Herpetosiphon gulosus: one gene and its partner. The protein of the gene in region 2 interacts with the protein of the main gene of each other region in a pairwise test. Links are inferred from orthologs where the notes say so. Each region holds a gene or a part of one and is shown on either strand. Other genes may lie near its edges. The genes, in order: ABEB26_RS14855 and rlmB.

Region 1 (10,055 bases), on a different replicon or contig from region 2:
GTATGCGACTTGGCCGGAGTGCAACCACGTAATCGTTGATCGCGATGATTTATATATCTACAATGTGCTGGATTTTGATGATGAAGCGCAGATTGGCATCGGAAGAATTGTCTGGTTTCAGCGCCAAGCTGAGGCCTGGCAACGTGGCAGTGAAACCCATTTGCAAGCAGCCTATAGCGATCAGCAGATTGTTGAATTATTGGCGGAGGCTGGTTTAAGCGTGGTTGCTCGCTTGAATCGTGATGGTGAGCAGGCTGATTTAGTTCAAGCAACGCGGGTAGTGTATTTAGTGCAAGCAAGTGATGTGCATAACCACAGCGCTGCAATACCCCCGATTCTGGATTAGCCGCCATCTATCTCCGCAGTTGCGGGCGATCCCTAGTCGATTGGGTGTCACCCAACGTTCCGGTTTCGCTGCGATGTGAACGAACGCCGTGATCCAAACGAGTTGCCTCTCTCACAAGTTTAGCCCGTCCCACACACCTTGCCCTTCAAGGGTCAGCGCAGTCACCTAGCCACGCTCATTGCTGAGGCATGCTGGTGGTCTCTTACACCACCGTTTCAGCCCTTACCACCAGCCAAATGGCCGATGGCGGGAATATTTGCTGTTGTCGGCTTGCGTCACGAGCCAGTTACCCAAACTCGCGCCCCTGTTTACGGTTTCACAGGGTAACTTGTCCACCACGTGGGTGGTCGGAAGGGTCGGGAAGTTGCCTCTAGCTTGCGCCAGCGACGGCTACATTGCTATGATTATGCACAGTCGTTGATCATAATCGGCTTTTAGGCACTTGTCAATTGTAGTTATGCGCAATTTCGCATAGAATGCTGCTAGCAACCGCTTAACTGCAAAGGAAGCATCACTGTGGATGAACGTTTAGCACTCATGAAAGCTTTGACCGATGCATCGGGCGTACCAGGCAACGAAGGGCCAGTTCGGGCTGTTATGGCCGAGGCTTTGGCTCCCTATGGCGAATTGATTAATGATCAGCTTGGCAGCGTTGCCGCCCGTAAAGCTGGCCCCGAAGGTAGCCCAACAATTCTGTTGGCGGGCCACCTTGATGAAGTGGGCTTTATGGTAACCCGCATCACCGACGATGGTTTTATTAAATTCCAAACCCTTGGTGGCTGGTGGGAATTGGTGATGTTGGCACAACGGGTGCAAATTGAAACCCGCAATGGGCCAATTGCTGGCTTAATTGGCTCAAAGCCGCCGCATGTGCTCTCGCCTGAAGCACGTAAAAAATTGGTCGAAAAGAAAGATATGTTTATTGATATTGGGGCGAGCTCAGCCGCTGAGGCCCGTGAATGGGGCGTGCGCCCAGGCGATTCGATTCTGCCAGTGTGCCCGTTTACACCTTTGCACAACTCTAAAATCGTCATGGCCAAGGCTTGGGATAATCGCTTTGGTTGTGCGGCAGCGGTTGAAGTGTTACATGAATTGGCCAATCAAAGCTTGCCCAACACGGTCGTGGCTGGTGCAACCGTGCAAGAGGAAGTTGGTTTACGCGGCGCGGCAACCCTTGCCAATGTGGTCAAACCTGATATCGCGTTTGCAATCGATGTGTGTATTGCTGGCGATACTCCAGGCATTAGTAAAGATGAAGCTCAATCCAAAATGGGTGCTGGTCCAGTCTTGTTATTGATGGATAGCAGTGTTATTCCAAACCCTCGGCTGCGCGATTTGGTGGTTGATACTGCCGAAGAATTGGGAATTCCCTACCAATTTGATACGATGCCTGGTGGTGGTACCGACGCAGGCCGCTTCCATTTGAATAATGCTGGTGTGCCATCGTTGGCGCTGGGCGTGGCAACCCGCTACATCCATACCCATGCTTCGTTGTTGCATCGCGACGATTTTGATCAGGTGGTGACCTTGCTGGCCGCCGTGGTGCGCAAGCTCGATCAAGCCACTGTCGATTACATCAAGACTGGACAATCAGCCTAAATCTATTCTAAGTTACAGCTTGCCATATAAAGACGCAGGTTCCACCATGGAAAGTAAGCACTTCCATGGTGGAACCTGTGTTTTGCAAGCAACCCTGCTTCAAGTGCTTGAAACAGCGCTTCGGCCAACGATTGGGCTAAGCTTCGTTATACCGCAACTCCGCTTGGGTTGAGAATCACAATCTTAGTTTCTTCGTCTTCGCGCGGCAGGGTCGAGGGTGTGAACACCGCTTTATCAAGGGTTTCGTATTCCTTGATTCCCATCTGGTGCACAAACACGCTCAATGGCTCCAAATCAAGCGCTTCGAGTCGTTGTTGCTGATTGTCGTTATACAATGGCACAACCACTTTAGGGGCAATTTCGCTGATAATTTCGACCATGCCATCGGGCTTGATCACATGATTGCCATTGCCAACGGGCACAAACAGCACATCGACTGAGCCAATTTCATCGAGTTGGCTAGCAGTTAGGCCATGGCCCAAATCGCCCAAATGGCAAAAAGCTACATCATCAATATACATCACATAAATTGTGTTATGGCCATGCTTTTTGCCCTCGCCATCGGTATGCGCTGTACGAATACCACGAATTAAGATATTGCTAACTTCGTATTCGCCTGGCCCATCGGCCACAAACAGCGTATCGCGCAATGGCTTGACCACTTCGACATTATTGTGATCAGCTTTGTTATGGCTGATGGTAACAACTTGGGCAGTTGGCTTGCCAATATCAAAGCCCACCGATTGATCGCAGGGATCAAGCACTACAATGCCTTCACGACCGCGAATCCGCACGCTGGCATGCCCTAAATACAGTATTTCTGCCATGATTTCCTTCCTAGATAGCCCGTTCGTTAATGACGCTTCGCCAGTGTTAAAGCTCTATATGCTAGCTGTAATGGTTTATGGGGTTAACAATCAGTTCTCCTGTGCCCTCACCCCCAACCCCTCTCCCACTGCGGCGGGCGAGGGGCGCACTCCGAGCGCGGTTCCCCCTCGCCTCGCGGGCGGGAGGGGGGTTTAGGGGGTGAGGGCATGGAGTTCATTGCCAACCCAATGAACCATTACAGCTAGCACATATTTTCGTTAATAATTATACCACGCCGCAGGCCGAAACCCACAAAAAATGCGTTGATAGAGCGCAAACTCTACCAACGCAACTATGCTCACAATACGTAGCTAGGCAACGCTTTCGAAGACCAAGGGCAAGGCTTCAACGGGCGTAGCACTGATCGTAATGGCCGATTTGAGTGCTGCCAAAGCGACCTCGGCCCGTTGCTGATCGGCGGCATGGACCGTCAACAAGGCCTCGCCCGCTTGAACTGGCTCGCCAACTTTACGCTGAAGCACCAAACCTACCGCTGGATCGATCGCATCTTCTTTGCGGGCGCGGCCAGCCCCAAGCTCGGTTGCCACAATCCCACAGGTTTCGGCATCGATGCGTTGGACAAAGCCACTACTCTCGGCCAGCAAACTGATTTGAATTGGGGCGATAGGCAGGGTTTCTGGTTGATCAATTACCGTGAGATCACCACCTTGCTGGGCAACAAACTCACGGAATTTAGCCCAAGCTTGGCCGTTATCCAAGCTTGTTTGCAATTGTTGGCGAGCTTCGTCAAGGTTTTGGGCCTTACCAGCCAAGACCAACAGATGTGAGCCAAGGGTCAAACATACCTCAACCAAATCGCTGGGGCCACGGCCTTGCAAGGTTTCAATCGCTTCGCGCACTTCCAGCGCGTTACCGATCGTCAAGCCCAGCGGTTGCTCCATCGATGAAAGAATCGCCGCGACATTACGTCCAGCCAATTGGCCGATCCGCACCATCGTTCGAGCCAAATCGCGGGCTTGGTCGAGGGTTTTCATAAACGCCCCCGCCCCAACCTTGACATCGAGTACGATGCTTTTGGCTCCAGCCGCCAGTTTTTTGCTCATGATGCTGGCGGCAATCAGCGGAATACATTCGACTGTGCCAGTAACATCGCGCAGTGCATACAGCTTTTTGTCGGCAGGTGCAAGATCGGCAGTTTGGCCCATAATCACCATGCCGATGTCACGCATGGCATGACGAAATTCATCTTCGCTGAGATCGATGCGCATGTTGGGGATGGCCTCAAGTTTATCGAGCGTACCGCCCGAAAAGCCCAAGCCCCGCCCCGACATTTTGGCAACTTGTAAGCCAACTGCTGCCAACATTGGCCCCAGCACAAGGCTGGTTTTATCGCCAACTCCGCCAGTTGAGTGCTTATCAACGGCATCGGGCGCAAAATCACGCAAATCGAGCTGATCGCCCGAAGCGGCCATGGCTAGGGTCAAATCGGTGGTTTCGCGATCATCCATGCCTTTGAGTACAACCGCCATGGCCCATGCCGCCATCTGATAATCGGGCACACTGCCGTTGGTATAGCCCTGAATCAGCCATTGAATTTCTTCGGTTGAGAGCTGTGCTCCATTGCGTTTTTTAATAATCAGATCAACCGCTCGCATTATTTTAATCCGCCTTCTGTAAGTTTTCGCCATGCCAAGGGCAGGCGATTAAGAATATCGCTGGCGATGGTGCCGCGTTCGCCGAGTTCTTCACGAACCAGAGCGCCTGCAACGCCATGCACACCAACCGCAAGCTGGGCGGCTTCAAATGGGGCTAAGCCTTGTGCCAACAAGCCAGCAGTTAGTCCAGCAAGGATATCACCAGATCCGGCGGTTGCCAATGCAGGGTTAGCCAAACCATGCAACGCCAAGCGGCCATCGGGGCTAGCAATAATTGTGTGAGCCGATTTCAGCACTACGGTTACGCCCCAACGGGCGGCGGCCTCAAGGGCAACTTGGGGGTGATCTTCGCCGATTTTTTCTTCACCCAGCAAGCGGGCCATCTCGCCAATATGTGGCGTGAGTACGACTGGCTGATCGCGTAATTTCTCTTCCCAATGTTCAATTGTGGCCAAAATATTCAGGCCATCGGCATCGATCACCAGCGGTGGCAGCACAACTGGGCCTTCTTCTTCAGCCTTGGCCTCTTCTTTGGGCCGTGCAGCTAGGCCGAAGCCAACCCCGCCTTTGCGTTTGGTTGGCAACTCAAGCTCGTTTGAGCCAAGAAAACCTACGCCCAAGCGACGTTTGCTTGAGGCTAAGCCAATCAGTGCCCGCAGAAAATCGCCAGTGCCTGTTTCGGTGCCAAGGCCAGGGCCAACCAGCAAAGCTTTATATTTAGCTAATTTTTCGTGCACCAATTTAGCAGCGGCTTCGGTCAACTCGCCTGGCTCGACTTCAGGCAAAGGCAAATAGGTTACTTCATGCAAATGGGCTGCGGTGCTGCCATAAATTGAGCGGGGGCAAGCCAAGGTTACCACCCCAGCGCCCGAACGAGCCGCCGCTGTAGCCGCAAGCCAAGCTGCACCAGGATAGAGATACGAGCCAGCCACAACCATCACGCGCCCGAAAGTATCTTTATGGCCATCAACCGGACGGGCCGGCACCAGCGAACGGATTGTCGCAAGATTCAGTTCAGTTGTAGTCATCGGCTCCTCCATAGAATCTGGTAAGGTAAAGGGGGCGATTGCCAATTTGCCAACATAGGCCGCACCTGGATACAAATGATGACCGCGTTTGGTTAAGCCAGCCGCCACGGTATAGGCTGCATTGATGATTGTGCCCCAAATCTTGCCATTATCAGCATCGAGGCCCGAAGGCACATCGACTGCCAAGACTGGCAATTTGCTCGCATTGACCAAGTCAATAATGTGAGCCACATCAGCCGCTAACGGACGACTCAGGCCAATTCCAAACAAACCATCGATTACGAATGTGCTGGTTTGCAACAGCTGCTGGAGTTGCTGATTTTGCGAGTCATCAGCAGCGAAGCTCATCGGAATAGCTTCGGCTTGGGCAGCGGCAAACGGCCAATCATCAGCTTGTGGTTTGCGTTTATACAGATAGCAGCTGACTGGAAAATCCGCCTCTTTGATATGCCGTGCGATTACTAAGGCATCGCCGCCGTTATTGCCAGAACCAACCAGCACCAAAACGGCGGGATTAGGTTGCTTGGCAATCACCGTTAATCCAACATCGGCCATGCCGCGTGAAGCCTCGGCCATTAAGTCAGGCCACGTCGCCCCTTCGTCAACAGCGCGTTGCTCAATTGCCCGAATTTGGGCAGCGGTTGTAATGTGATACCCAGGCACAATTTTTGGCATCGTTGCCTCACCACACTTAATACTATCGAAAATTATACACCACAGGCTTAGCCAATCCATGGGCGATTTAGCAAGGATTAACGAAACACTAGCAGAACGAGCAAGGGGTAAGTTGTCAGGGGCTAGGGATCAGTTAGGCTGAAACTACGAAGAACGCGCAGTTTCTCGAGCCACGAATTGCACGAATGATTATTCTGTTGAGCCATGTGACTGAATGCTAGACCCTGATCCCTGAATCCTGACCCCTCTTTCTCTCTACGCCTCTGCGTTAAAATCTAGTCCCTGATCGCTGAATCCTGATCCCTCTGTGCTTTTGCCTGCTGACTTTTGACTTTTGATTTCTGCCTAAACCACTGCCTGTGCTATCATAGACAATGGACAAAACGTCTACCATACGGAGGATTGATATTTCAATGGCTCAATATGATGTTGTGATTATTGGTTCAGGGCCAGGCGGTGAAGTTGCTGCCTTGCGAGCTGTCCAATTGGGCTTAAAAGTCGCTGTCGTCGAAAAAGAACAAGTCGGCGGTGTCTGTTTAAATATTGGCTGTATTCCTACCAAATCGCTGTTGCACTGCGCCGACTTGCTGGAAGAAACCAAAGAAGGCAAGAAGTTTGGCGTAATCACGGGCGAAGTTTCGTTCGATCTCAAGGGCGCGATGGGCCACAAAGAAAAAGTGGTCAAAACCATGCGCACAGGTCTCGAAGGCTTGTTCAAAAAGAAGAAAATCGACCTCTATCGCGGGTTTGGCCGTTTAGCTGGCACCAACAAAGTTGCCGTCAAAGCCAACGATGGCACCGAAACCGTCATCGAAACCAAGAATGTGATTTTGGCGGTTGGCTCGACTCCTCGCGCCTTGCCATTTGCACCATTCGACGAGCAACGGATCGTTTCGAGCACTGGAGCCTTGAGCTTGCCCGAAGTGCCCAAACATTTGGTAGTGATCGGCGGCGGGATCATCGGCTGCGAATTTGCCTCGATGTACCGCACCTTTGGCGCGCAAGTGAGCATCATCGAAATGTTGCCGCGAATTGTTGCCACTGAGGATGAAGAAATTTCGGCTGAATTGGCCAAAGCCTTCACCAAACGCGGCATCAAGCTCTACACTGGCTCAAAAACCAAGGCCGTCAACAAACGCGCCGATGGTGCTAGCGTAGTTTTTGAAGGCCCAGATGGCAAAGAACAAACCTTAGAAGCCGATTATGTGCTGATTGGCACGGGGCGTGCTCCTTTGACCAAAAACATTGGCCTCGAAGAAGTTGGCGTAACCATCGACGAACGCGGCTATATCCCAGTCAATGCCACCATGCAAACCAATATTGCCAATATTTATGCAATTGGCGATGTTGTGCCAACCCCATGGCTGGCCCACGTTGCCTCAGCCGAAGGCGTGATTGCGGTTGAACATATCGCAGGCCACCACACCAACCCAATCAACTACGACATTATTCCAAGCTGTGTCTACTGTTCGCCCGAAGTGGCGCACGTTGGCTTGACCGAAGCTCAGGCCAAAGAACGCGGCTATAATGTCAAAGTTGGCAAGTTCCCATTTGCGGCGGTTGGCAAAGCTACAGCCATTGGCAATCGCGATGGCTTTGTCAAAATCGTGGCCGACGCTGAATATGGCGAAATCCTTGGGTTTCATATGATTGGGCCTCGCGTGACCGAGTTGGTTGCCGAAGGCGGCTTGGCTTTGAGCCACGAAGCCACAGTCGAATCGTTGTTAGCGACGATTCACGCCCACCCAACTTTGTACGAAGCCATGCACGAAGCTGGTCATGCCTTGCTTGATGGCACACTGCACCTCTAAATTAAATTTCGCTGAATCAGCTTGCGAAGGACACGAAGCGCCAATTCTGGTGTTTTGCGTCCTTCGTAATTATTGAAGCCTTGGTTGCCATGAAAATTTTGATTATTTCGAAAGCCCTGACCGCCGCTACCTACCACCGCAAGCTTGAATTGATTGCGACTGAGCCAGATGTTGAATTGACGGCGATTGTGCCACCGATGTGGTTTGAACCTAGCGTTGGCGAGTATCCGCTGGAAGTGCAAACGCCACGCAATTATCGCATGCATGTTGTGCCACTTGCTCATAATGGCCATCATCATACCTTTTGGTGGCAGGGTTTGGGCAAATTAATCGCCGCTGAGCAACCAGATATTCTGCATGCCGACGAAGAAGCCTTTAATTTGGCAACATTTCAGGCGTTTTGGCATGCCCGTAAAACCCAAGCCAAACTTTGTTTTTACAACTGGGCTGATGTAGCGCGGCGTTATCCACCGCCATTCAGTTTCTTCGAGCGCTACAGCTATCGCCATGCCGCCCATGCAATTGCTGGCAATCATTTGGCCAAGCAACTCATTCGCGATCACGGCTACACAGGCCCAATCAGTGTCATTCCGCAATTTGGGGTTGATGAGGCGATTTTTACGCCTGCGCCTGAGCCATTACCCGCAAAACCGTTTGTCGTGGGCTTTTTTGGGCGCTTGATGCGCTCGAAGGGTGTGCTGGATTTATTGGCAGCACTCGAACGTTTGCCCAGCGATATTCATTGCCGTTTGATTGGCAAGGGTGATTTGAGCAACGAAGTTGAACAACGCATCGCCAAAGCGCCGCTGGCTGGGCGGGTTACGCTTGAGCCGTTGATTCCCTCCAGCGCCATGCCCGAGGCCATGCGCAGTGTGCATGCCTATGTTCTGCCCTCGCGCACCACTCCCAATTGGAAAGAGCAATTTGGGCGGGTCTTGATTGAAGCCATGGCCTGCGGTGTACCAGTGATTGGCTCCAATTCAGGCGAGATTCCCCATGTAATTGATACAGCAGGTTTGGTGTTTCCCGAGGGCGATGTTGCAGCCCTAGCCGAGGCAATTCACAAACTTTATCTTGATCAAGATTATCGCCAAACCATTGCCCAAGCTGGTCGCCAACGCGCCTTGCGCCATTACACCCAAACCAGCATTGCTCAGCAGCATTTAGCAGTTTATCGCTCGATGCGCTAACCAACCACGAAAGAGAGAGCACCATGCAAACAATTCGCACCACCCGTTTAATCATTCGACGATTTAGGTTGGCTGATGGCGCATTTATTGTGCAATTGGTCAATCAACCCTCATGGCTGCAATGGATTGGCAACCGCAATGTGCATACCCTTAATGATGCCGAAACCTACCTCAGTAGCGGCCCGCTGAGCATGTACGAGCGCTATGGAGTGGGCTTGTGTGGCGTAGAATTAGCTGGCAGATTAATTGGCATGGCAGGCTTGATCAAACGTTCGCCCGAGGCCGAGATTGATCTTGGCTACGCCTTCTTGCCCGAACATTGGGGCCAAGGCTATGCCACCGAAGTAGCTCAAGCCTTGCTGAATTATGCAATCAATACAATCAAACTGCCACGGATTATCGCCACAACTCATCTTGAAAACCATCAATCGATTAAAGTGCTTGAACGGATTGGCATGCAATTCGAGGGCATCATTCACGAAGGCGAAAAATCATTACGTTTGTTTGGCTATGGTAGGCACTGAACGAAGGTTCAGTCGTTAGGTGTAATGGGTTCCCTCACCTCACCCCCTAGCCCACTCTCCCGCCGAGCGAGGCGAGGGGCTGGAGTGAGGGAACGTCATTCCGTTATTACCAAGCGTTTGCAAGCCTGAATTAGCTCATCGAGGCTAGCAACTTGGGGAATTTGGTAACGAGCACAGATAATATCGACGTTGCCTTTGCGCCAAAAGCCTTCGGGGCAACAAACCAACACTTTTCCGCTACTCGCGAATAAGCCCAGTTCAAGCAGGCTGATTGGGGCTTGGGTTTGCGGCGCAAAATAAATCACAATCAAATCGGCGCAGGCGAGGCCGTCAAGCTCCCATTCAACTTGACCACGAAACAGTGGATTCTCGATCGTCTGCGCCCACGAGCTATCCCAA
Region 2 (9,928 bases):
ATATTTCGATAAATCGCGCATGGAAATTAGCGATTTCGAGGCCGACCGCCAAAGCCAATGGTTTGTGACCAACGGCTTGCTGGCTAAGGAATTGATTCAGGGACAGATTCAAATTGGCGATAGCAATTATGTGCAGCGCAGTCCGGCCCAAATTAATATTGCTGGCGATTTAGGCGCTGCTTCGGCTCCAACCTACGCCAGTTTTAGTAATTTGTTGGGCGCAACTAGCGATCGCACTGGCCAATTCGCCGATCAGCAATTAGCCCGCAGTGGCAAAGTGAGCGCTTATGCTGGCGGTGTAAGTGACGCAGCCAAATTGGTGCATTATGTTCCGCAAACAGGCCATAACATCCCCAGCGCCTTCTGGGATTTTGTCAATCGCCAAGGCTTGATCAACCAAAATGGGCGCACCCAAAACGGCCAAGTGATGGATTGGGTTTTTGCTTTGGGCTACCCAATCAGCGAAGCCTATTGGGCCAAAGTCTATGTTGGCGGCGTTGAGCAAACTGTGCTGGTGCAGGCCTTCGAGCGCCGCGTGCTGACCTACACTCCTAGCAATCCCGCCGATTGGCAAGTCGAGATGGGCAATGTTGGCCAACACTACGAACAATGGCGCTACCGCTAAACTTAATTCTTCGCTTCAAGGCTAAACTAAAAATCCCCGTGTTCTATCGTTGAACACGGGGATTTTGCTGCTTAAACCGACTTACAAGCCCAAAATCGCATCCAAGCGCGACCAATCGCAGCGCTCGGCCATGAGTTTGGTGAAGCGTTCGAGTTTGGTACGTTCATGCAAGCGAATATGCCCAAACATATTTTCAATTCGCTCAACTGCGGTCAAGGTGTCATCAGCAATTGTGATGATCGGCACGTTGCGTTGTTCGGCGCGATCAATCACCGATTGTTGTGGGCGGAAGTTGCCTGTCAATACCAAGGCGTTGGTTGAGGTTTCCAAGGCCGCCAGTTGCAAATCGGTGCGGTCGCCACCGGTGATTACGGCTTTGTTGGCGCGACGGCGAAAGTGCGATAAGCCCGCTTCGGCTCCCATCGCCCCAATCATCAGCGATTCGATGATTTTGCCTTTGCCAAAATCGGCTCCAATCACATTGCCACCAAGCTCAGCCACCAAATCTTCAACTGGAATGCCTGATAGCGCACTATCTTGCGGCAATAAGCCCAAAACCGCGATGCCATGCTGCTCAAGGAACGGCACAACATGCGATTGCACAAAGTCGAGGCGGGTTTCTTCGATTTGGTTAAGAATTACGCCCTTGAGCCGTTTGCCGACGAAGCGTTGCACCGACAAAATTGCATCGACCGTGAGCGTCGTGCGATAGCGTGAAACCAAGACCATCGGCGCATCGATCAAATCGGCCACCCGATCGGCGCTCAACTCAACCAACGAGCCTTCAGCCCAACTATTCGTGCCTTCAACGATCGTCACTTGATGTTGGCTGCTGATTGCTTGGAACGCTTGTTGCACCGCCCCAGCCCAATCGTGCTGCTCGCCGCGCAAAATGCTTTCGATCGTGGTGCGGCGCAACAGCACTGGCGCGATTTGCTCCAATGGCTCGCTCAGGCCGAAGCTCTCGCGAATAAAGGCAGCATCTTCATCGAAAGCGCCTTCAGGCGTGTGGGTGACCGAAACACTGACTGGCTTCATGTAGCCAGCATCGATCTTGCGATCCTTGAGTTGGCGCAACAAGGCAGCACAAACTGCACTCTTGCCAACATATGATTCTGTTGATGCAACATACAGCGTTGCCATAGCGAAACTCCTTTATCAAAGGATGAAGGATGAAGGATGAGGGATGAAAATAGGCTGGATCATCAAGAACTTAATAAGGCTCAAATAATCCATCCATGCCCAATTATTCACGCTTCATCCTTCATCCCTCATCCTTCATCCTTTCAATCTATCCTTGCAGAATAATGCGGGCATCGAGCACGATTACGCCTTCGCCACGGTTGTAGACAACCAACGGATTAATATCCATTTCGACGATTTCGGGGAAGTCGCTAACCAGTTGGCTGACGCGCAGCACAATATCTTCAACCGCTTCTAAATCAGCGGTTTGCTCGCCACGCACGCCCTGCAATAGTGGAAACGAACGAATTGCCCGTAGCTGTTCGCGCACTTCTTCGCGGCTCAATGGCGCAAGTCGAAATACCACATCTTTGAGCACTTCAACATAAATGCCACCCATGCCCACGCCAATCAGCGCCCCAAATTGCGGATCACGGCTGACCCCAACCAGCACTTCGCGGCCTTTACGCGCCATTTCCTGCACTAAAACCCCCCAAATGCGGGCGTTCGGACTGAATTTACGGGCACGATAGGCAATTAATTCGTAGCTATCGCTGGCAGCTTGCGGGTCGGCAATCCCCACACGTACCCCGCCAATATCGCTTTTGTGCAGAATATCGGGCGAACTAATTTTCATCACCACTGGAAAACCAATTTCCTTGGCAATTTCGGCAGCTTCTTCGGGCGAACGCGAAAGCCGACTATCGGGCAAGCGCATGCCATAAGCCGCCATCACTTCACGCGCTTCGATTTCGCCAAGCTCAACTCTTCCGGCCTCGCGCACTTGAGCAAACAATTCGCGGACATGCTCTTTATCAACATCAAAACGAGCGTAGGTCATGGCTGGTTGTTCGCGCCAGCGGCGATGTTGCCACATGGCTTCCAAGGCCGATACCGCTCGTTCAGGGAATTCGTAGTTGGGGATTTTATATTGATTGAGCAGTTTGAGCGCTGGCTTGATGCTATATGCGCCCATAAAACTGGCGACAATCGGTTTGCTCTGATTGGCTGAAAGCTCGGCCATCGCTTCAACTGTGGCTTCGGCTTCGCTGCCAGCTTGCGGCGTAAACAGCACCAACACCGCATCAACATTTGGGTCGGTCAAGGCCGCCTGAATCCCAATGCGATAGCGATCAGCTTTAGCATCGCCGATTACGTCGATTGGATTGTAGACATTGGCGGTGGCTGGTAAATTGGCTTGTAAATGGCTGATGGTTGCGGGGGTAAATTCGGCCATTTGCAAACCAGCCCGTTCAATCGCGTCGGTCGCAATAATCCCAGGCCCACCAGCATTGGTGACAATTGCAATCCGTGAGCCAGTCAGCAAGGGTTGGTAGGCAAACACCAAGGCAAAATCAAACAATTGCTCCATTGTGCGAGCACGAATGATTCCGCTTTGGCCAAATGCCGATTCGTAGGCGCTTTCGCTGCCCGCCAATGAGCCGGTATGCGAGGAAATTGCCCGTGTGCCTGCTGCCGTCGTACCGCTTTTAATCGCGATAACTGGGGTGCGTTTGGTCACTTCGCGGGCGGCCTGAATAAAGCCGGGGCCATCGGAAATGCCTTCCAAATAGGCCAAAATTACTTTATTCTGGGGGTCGTTGCCCCAAGCCTGCAACAATGCCACTTCATCAACATCGGATTTATTGCCAAGGCTGACGAAGCGCGAAAAGCCAATATTGGCCTCTTTGCTCCAATCGAGGATGGCGGTACAAACCGCACCCGATTGTGACATAAAGGCAATTTCACCATCAGCGGGCATTAATGCTGCAAACGAAGCATTCAAATCGCTAACGGTATCAATCACACCAAGACAATTGGGGCCGACCATGCGCATGCCGTAGCGTTGCACAATCTCTACCAATTGGTGTTCAAGTTTAACCCCTTCACCGCCGACTTCCTTGAAACCTGCGGTGATCACGACTAAACCGCGCACACCTTTTTGACCGCATTCTTCGACCACATTTAAGACATGCTGCGGTGGAATAACCAAAACTGCCAATTCAACATCATTGGGAACAGCAGCGACCGACGGGTAGGCCGTTTGGCCTAAAACTGCACTGGCAGTAGGATGAATCGGATAGATTCGCCCTTTATAGCCATTGTCGATTACATTTTTGAGGACACGGTGACCAAGACGTGATGGATCGGGAGATGCTCCCACCACGGCCACCGATTGCGGAGCGAAAATCTCCTCCAGCATAGCGATTGCCTCCGGGTTACTTCGATCACCCCTAGAGCATATCACATCTGGCGGCGCTTGAATGGGCTAAATGTCACGGAAGTAGGCAAATCGAATGGCCTGCCATAAAATCAAGAGGGCGATGCCACTCCAGAGCAAGGCCCATAAAATAGCTGGAACTCCGGTTGCTTGTTGCATAATCAGGGCATCGCTGGTGACATGACGGCGGTAAGATGAAAGTCGCAGCAAATCCCATAAACTATCGAGAGCATTTAAGATGGTTTGTACGCCCAAGACCAATAGCAGCCATTCGTTCCAGTGCAGCGCCAATTTATAACTAGCGGCAATAAAGGCTCCGGCCAGCAAAATACCAACAATAATTCCAAAAATATTGCGCACAAACAAGCCACACAGCACAAACAATGCAATTCCAATAATTAATGTAACCCGATCGGCGCTAATCCCACGTGCTGAAAGAATTAATAATGCGCCGCCAACCAAGGCGCTGCTCAAATAACCAGCACTGGACACAATCCAGCGAATGCCGCCCGCTGTCCAGGCCACGCCCTCGCCATTTGAATAAACTTCTAGCCGATCGAGTTTGCCGCCAGTCAACAGCGAGGCAAAGCCATGACCAAGCTCGTGCACAAAGGTATTGAATAGCTCAAACGGATAAACCAGCCAATGCAGCACTGGCAACCGCGCGATGATCGTTGAGGTTACCGCGATGGCAATCGCGATCCATAGTTCGTTGTTGCGTAGCATGGTGTTTCTCCACGGGCGTAGTATAGCGATTGATCCACGAAGGACACGAAGAGCACGAAGGGGTCAGGATTCAGGGATGAGGGGTCAGTGTTTGATCTACAAAGAGCATGAAAGGTGGAACCAGCGACAAACACAAAGAATTTATGCTCTAGGCTCTATGTTCTGTACTCTAATAAATCCCTAGCCCCTGACCCCTAGCCCCTGATCCCTAGCCTCTAGACCCTCACTCGCCAAGCATGATACAAAATGATCGAGCCAGCAGTGGCGGCGTTGAGTGAAGCAACCTTGCCACGCATCGGCAATCGCACCAACAAATCGCAGCGTTCGCGGGTTAAGCGAGCCAAGCCTGGGCCTTCCGCGCCAATCACCAAGGCTAAGGCTCCACGCAAATTGGCCTTATCAAAATCGACTGCCCGCTCATCATCTTCAACGCCCGCCACCCAAATATTGTACTCTTGCAGGTGTTTGATGGTTTGGGCAATGTTGGTAATTTGGGCCACATACAAATGCTCAACTGCCCCGGCTGAAGCATTAATCACCGCTGGCGTAATGCTGGCTGAGCGCCGATCAGGGAAGATAATCCCATGCGCACCTACAATTTCAGCAGTGCGCATCAGCGTGCCAATATTTTGTGGATCTTGCAAATGGTCGAAAATCAAGATTAGCGGTTGCTCACCACGCTCACGGGCTAGCTCAATAATGTCGTCAACTTCAACATAGGGGTATTCGCCGCATTCGAGCGCAATCCCCTGATGATTTGCGCCAGCCGTGCGTTTATCAAGCTCGCCACGCTGAACTTTGGCAACTTGAATTCGGCGTTCGCGGGCAATTGTATTGATCGCCTGCATCGATTCGCCCTCTTTGATGCCATCGGCAATTAGCAAGCGACCCAATTTGCGCCGATTTGCGCGTAACGCCTCTAAAACCGCATTTCGTCCATATAATAATTCCAAGGTGTGAATCCTATTCGGTGCTAAGTTATTGGCCAGTTTGCGCTATTATAGCGGCAAGCTGTCAATGGAGGAATGACATGGATCAGCAACCGAAGGAGCAAAAGCGCGTGATTACACTAAGCGTTGGCATGATTATCAATCTTCTTCTGATTGGGTTAGTCGCTGGAGTGGCTGGCGGCATGTTTGGGATTGGTGGCGGGGCGATTATGGTGCCAGCCATGGTGCTATTGCTGGCGCTTGATCAGAAATTTGCGACAGGCACATCGATTGGCGCACAAATTTTGCCAGTTGGTTTGCTCGGCGCGTTTGTTTACTATAAAGAGGGCAATTTAGATTGGCGTGCGTCGATCATTATTGCCCTTGGCTTGCTAGTAGGAACCTATTTCGGAGCCAAAATTGCTGCGCCAATTTCATCGGCGACCATGAAAAAGCTTTATGGGGCATTTCTGTTTATCATCGGTGCTCGCTATTTGTTTATGAAATAACTGCTGTTAGATAATTGGCAAGCATCCGCCATTAACCAACATGACGATTAGTTGATTGAGCCATCGTTGCACAACTTTGCTAATACACATTAAGTATTGAAGTTTATTCGTTCTCGATTCAGCTAGTAGATATCTTTACTTCGCGACCCTTCCGTCCCTCCGCCGGAGGGAAACGCAGGAGGTTTTCATCTCCCTGCACCCCCTAAAGGGCAATCGGTAGCATGTAGTCGGATCACGAAGGATCTAAAATAGTGGTTTTAGCGAGAACGTTTAACTATGATCAAGGCTTGACGCTGTTGCATGGCTAGGGTAGATTGAGTTGATACTGCAAGGAGGCTCGGTAATGCCATCTATAACTCTCGATGCTCAACGCTGGCAAACATTCAGTCAGTTGCTCACGGCAACCGCCTACCAAAACCCGCAAGATCTGCTTGATTCGTTTTTACAACGTTTAATAGAGTTTTGGCCGGCCCAAGCAGGGGCATTGCTCTATATCGACCCATTGAATGCGCCGTTTTCGCTGGAGCATGGCGAATTGCCCGCCGATGGTCACGAAATGATCGAGCAAGCTCGCTCGGTATTTGAGCGCACAACTGGCGGCGAGCAGGATTTAGGGGTCTATGGGATTAACGATGAGCTAGCCTTGGTGGAATTAACCTTGCGTTCTGGTGATGATGAGGTTGGCCTGTTGCACCTCATTGTTTCCGCCGACCGCGTATCCCCAGAGAACGAGGGTGAATTGGCCTTGCTTTTGGTGGGTGTGGCTGGTGGAGCCGCCGATCGCGTCGCCTTGCTCAACACGACGCGCAGCGAGCTTGATGAGATGAATTTGCTCTATCAAGTGAGCCAGTCGATTGCCAGCGATATTGATTTGCGTAGCCTCTTGCGCACGATTATTGAAAAAGTGACCCAAATTGTCGATAGCGAAAGTGCTTCGTTGCTGTTAGTCGATGAAGTGCATAAAGAGCTGTATTTTGAAACACCTTCGAACAACAGCCAAGAATTGCGCTCCTATCGCATGCCAATGGATCAAGGCTTCGCTGGCTGGGTTGTAACCCATGGTCAAGGCTTGATCGTTGATGATCCGCAAAATGATGCCCGCTTCTATCGCCAAGTTGATAGCGATATTTCGCATCAAACCCGTAATATTCTGACCGTGCCAGTGCGTTCACGCGAGCGAACGGTCGGCGTAATTCAGGCGGTCAATAAGCGTAATGGCCCGTTTACCGAGCACGATTTGCGCACGCTCTCGATGCTCGCCAACCAAGCGGCGATCTCGATTGAAAATGCCAATCTTTATACCAAACTCAAAGAAGAACGTGATCGCTTGATTCGTAAAGAAGAAGAAGTGCGCCATCAAATCAATCGCGATCTGCACGATGGGCCAACGCAATCGGTCGCGGCAATTGCCATGAACATCGAGTTTATCAAAAAATTAATGCAGGCCATGCCCGAGCGCGTCGAAGATGAGCTTAATTCATTAGCGGCCTTGGTCAAAAAAACCTACCAAGAATTACGGACTCTGCTGTTTGAGCTACGTCCGTTGGGCCTCGAAACTCAAGGCTTGGTAGCAACCTTGCACGAATACGCCAGCAAATTCCGTGATCCATCGGGGATGCAAGTGCGTTTTACGCCTGGCAATTTCCTTGGTCGTTTGGCCCCGCAAACTGCCGCCGCCACCTTTATGATTATCCAAGAAGCGGTCAATAATGCTCGCAAACATGCCAAAGCCTCGATGGTCTGGATTGAGCTTTTTCAAGATCATGAGCGCCATATGTTGACGGCGGTTGTGCGTGATAGTGGCATTGGCTTCGATCTCAAGAGCATCACGACTTCGTATGAGGAACGTGGCTCGTTTGGGTTGTTGAATATGGGCGAACGGGCAACCCTGGCGGGCGGCTCCTGCGAGATTCGTTCATCGGCAGGCGAAGGTACGCAGATTATCATTCGAGTGCCCATGTTGGTTGAAGAAATGGATGAGTAAGACTATCGTTCAATCCTAGATTTCCAAGATCGATTGACGATCACCATCCTTCCATCCCTTCGCCGGAGGGAAACGCAGAGGGATGAAAACCCTTACGGGGGTAGGTTTTTAATAATGATCTCCGTTCCCTCACCCCAACCCCTCTCCCACTGCGGTGGGCGAGGGGCATTCCATACGTCATGCTGAGCTGTTTCCCCTCGCCTCGCGTGCGGGAGAGGGGGTCAGGGGGTGAGGGCATGGCAATTGTTGGTAGTTATCCATCTATCGATGAACTATGGGATCATTGGCTTATAGCGGAATCTGCTAAAGCCATTTGCTTGGTAGCAGCGATGGATTATTTTGGTAATGTAATCATCATCGTCGTGCCAGTGCCCACCTGGCTCTGGGTCTCAATTGTGCCATTGTGGGCTTGAATTAGTGCTTGGGCAATTGATAAACCAAGCCCATTGCCCCGTCCGCCAGCAATCCGAGCGCTATCAACGCGATAAAAACGCTCGAAAATATGCTTGAGATGTTTCGGCTCAATGCCATTGCCAGTATCGATTACGCTAATTTGATAGCTAGCCTGCTTGCGTTCAGCATGAATAACCACGCTCCCACCACGCGGCGTATGGGCAATTGCATTATCGAGCAAAATTAACAAAACTTGGCGCAAGCGGGTGCGATCAGCCTTGATCTGGCCCTCAGCATGGGCCACACGTATCTCCACCCCAGCATCTTGAGCCAAGCGCCCAGCATCTTTGGCCACATCCTGGCATAACTCGGCCAGATCGATAGTTTCACGCTGGAGATGGGTTTTGGCAGCATCAAGCCGTGAGAGCAACAGCAAATCTTCGACCAAACGCGCCATGTGATAGGTTTCGGCCAAAATATCTTCAAGCAATTCTTGTTGCTCAGCAGGGTCAGTCGATTCGCGCAGGGCAATTTCGCTGCTGGCTCGCATCAAGGTCAGCGGGGCACGCAATTCATGGCTGGCATTGGCGATAAAGGCTTGTTGGCGCTCCCAAGCTTGTTGGGCTGGCCGCAATGATCGCCCTGCCAACCACCAACCAAACCAGCCCAAAACTACCACGCTGCCAGCCCATAAGGCAACCAAGCCTTTTAACAACGTGCTTAACGCCGCTTCTTGCTCGTTGAGCACTCGTCCAACCTGTAAAAAAGCAGGGCCATCGCTCCGCGTTAATTTCTCGGTCAACAAAGCGACTTGGGTCCCATCAGCCAAGTTGATCGTGCGTAAATCAAGTTTGCCAGCCTTGGCCGCCTCAATCGCTGCTTGATCAGGCTGAATTGGCGGATTCCACGGATTTGGGTTGAAGACTTGGCCGTTTTGGTCGATGGTAAAAACGAAGGTGCTAGCCAATGTTCCATTATCAACTGGCCGTTCATCGGGCAATTGCTGTGGGCGATAGGCTTGCAAGGCGGGTGGCAAGGGCGCTGCCAATTGCTCAAACTCCAAGGTCATACGTTCGAGCAAGGCCCGTTCGGTAGCAAAGCGAAAATAACGCACAGTCATCCAATAGACACTGCCACCAACCGCTGCTAGCAAAAGCAAGGCGGTGCAAGCATAAATTAAGGTTAATCGCCAGCGTAATCGATTAAGCATAGTCGCTCACCCAACGATAGCCAACCCCGCGCACGGTTTGGATGGGGTCGCGTTTGGCTGGTTGTTCAAGTTTGCGCCGCAGATACGAAATATAGACATCGACCATCGAAGGCTGCACATCACGCTCATACGACCAAACATAATCGAGC

What was found.
Region 1: the proteins of rlmB (region 2) and ABEB26_RS14855 interact in binary tests that used the Escherichia coli proteins (3 or more experiments, as listed by UniProt). The link is inferred for Herpetosiphon gulosus from one-to-one orthologs.

What each region holds. Positions count from the first base shown.
Region 1 is NZ_BAABRU010000010.1:121,578-131,632, reverse strand. What follows is about bases 3,780-6,655. They hold ABEB26_RS14855 (NAD(P)H-hydrate epimerase), read right to left. Parts: upstream 6,132-6,655; coding sequence 4,428-6,131; downstream 3,780-4,427. Other genes in these bases: lpdA (dihydrolipoyl dehydrogenase), read left to right, coding at 6,545-6,655; ABEB26_RS14860 (pyrimidine-nucleoside phosphorylase), read right to left, coding at 3,780-4,428. In the rest of the region: ABEB26_RS14875 (class I SAM-dependent methyltransferase), read left to right, coding at 1-346; ABEB26_RS14870 (M42 family metallopeptidase), read left to right, coding at 884-1,945; ABEB26_RS14865 (MBL fold metallo-hydrolase), read right to left, coding at 2,092-2,772; more of ABEB26_RS14860, read right to left, coding at 3,124-3,779; more of lpdA, read left to right, coding at 6,656-7,942; ABEB26_RS14845 (glycosyltransferase), read left to right, coding at 8,032-9,132; ABEB26_RS14840 (GNAT family N-acetyltransferase), read left to right, coding at 9,156-9,656; ABEB26_RS14835 (nucleoside 2-deoxyribosyltransferase domain-containing protein), read right to left, coding at 9,752-10,055. UniProt on the Escherichia coli protein: Bifunctional enzyme that catalyzes the epimerization of the S- and R-forms of NAD(P)HX and the dehydration of the S-form of NAD(P)HX at the expense of ADP, which is converted to AMP.
Region 2 is NZ_BAABRU010000002.1:94,778-104,705, forward strand. Bases 3,839-6,587 are described here. They hold rlmB (23S rRNA (guanosine(2251)-2'-O)-methyltransferase RlmB), read right to left. Parts: upstream 5,708-6,587; coding sequence 4,970-5,707; downstream 3,839-4,969. Other genes in these bases: acs (acetate--CoA ligase alpha subunit), read right to left, coding at 3,839-4,010; ABEB26_RS02480 (M50 family metallopeptidase), read right to left, coding at 4,077-4,754; ABEB26_RS02490 (sulfite exporter TauE/SafE family protein), read left to right, coding at 5,785-6,192; ABEB26_RS02495 (GAF domain-containing sensor histidine kinase), read left to right, coding at 6,536-6,587. Outside these bases: ABEB26_RS02465 (hypothetical protein), read left to right, coding at 1-625; ABEB26_RS02470 (phosphotransacetylase family protein), read right to left, coding at 707-1,768; more of acs, read right to left, coding at 1,917-3,838; more of ABEB26_RS02495, read left to right, coding at 6,588-8,176; ABEB26_RS02500 (sensor histidine kinase), read right to left, coding at 8,511-9,779; ABEB26_RS02505 (response regulator transcription factor), read right to left, coding at 9,772-9,928. UniProt on the Escherichia coli protein: Specifically methylates the ribose of guanosine 2251 in 23S rRNA.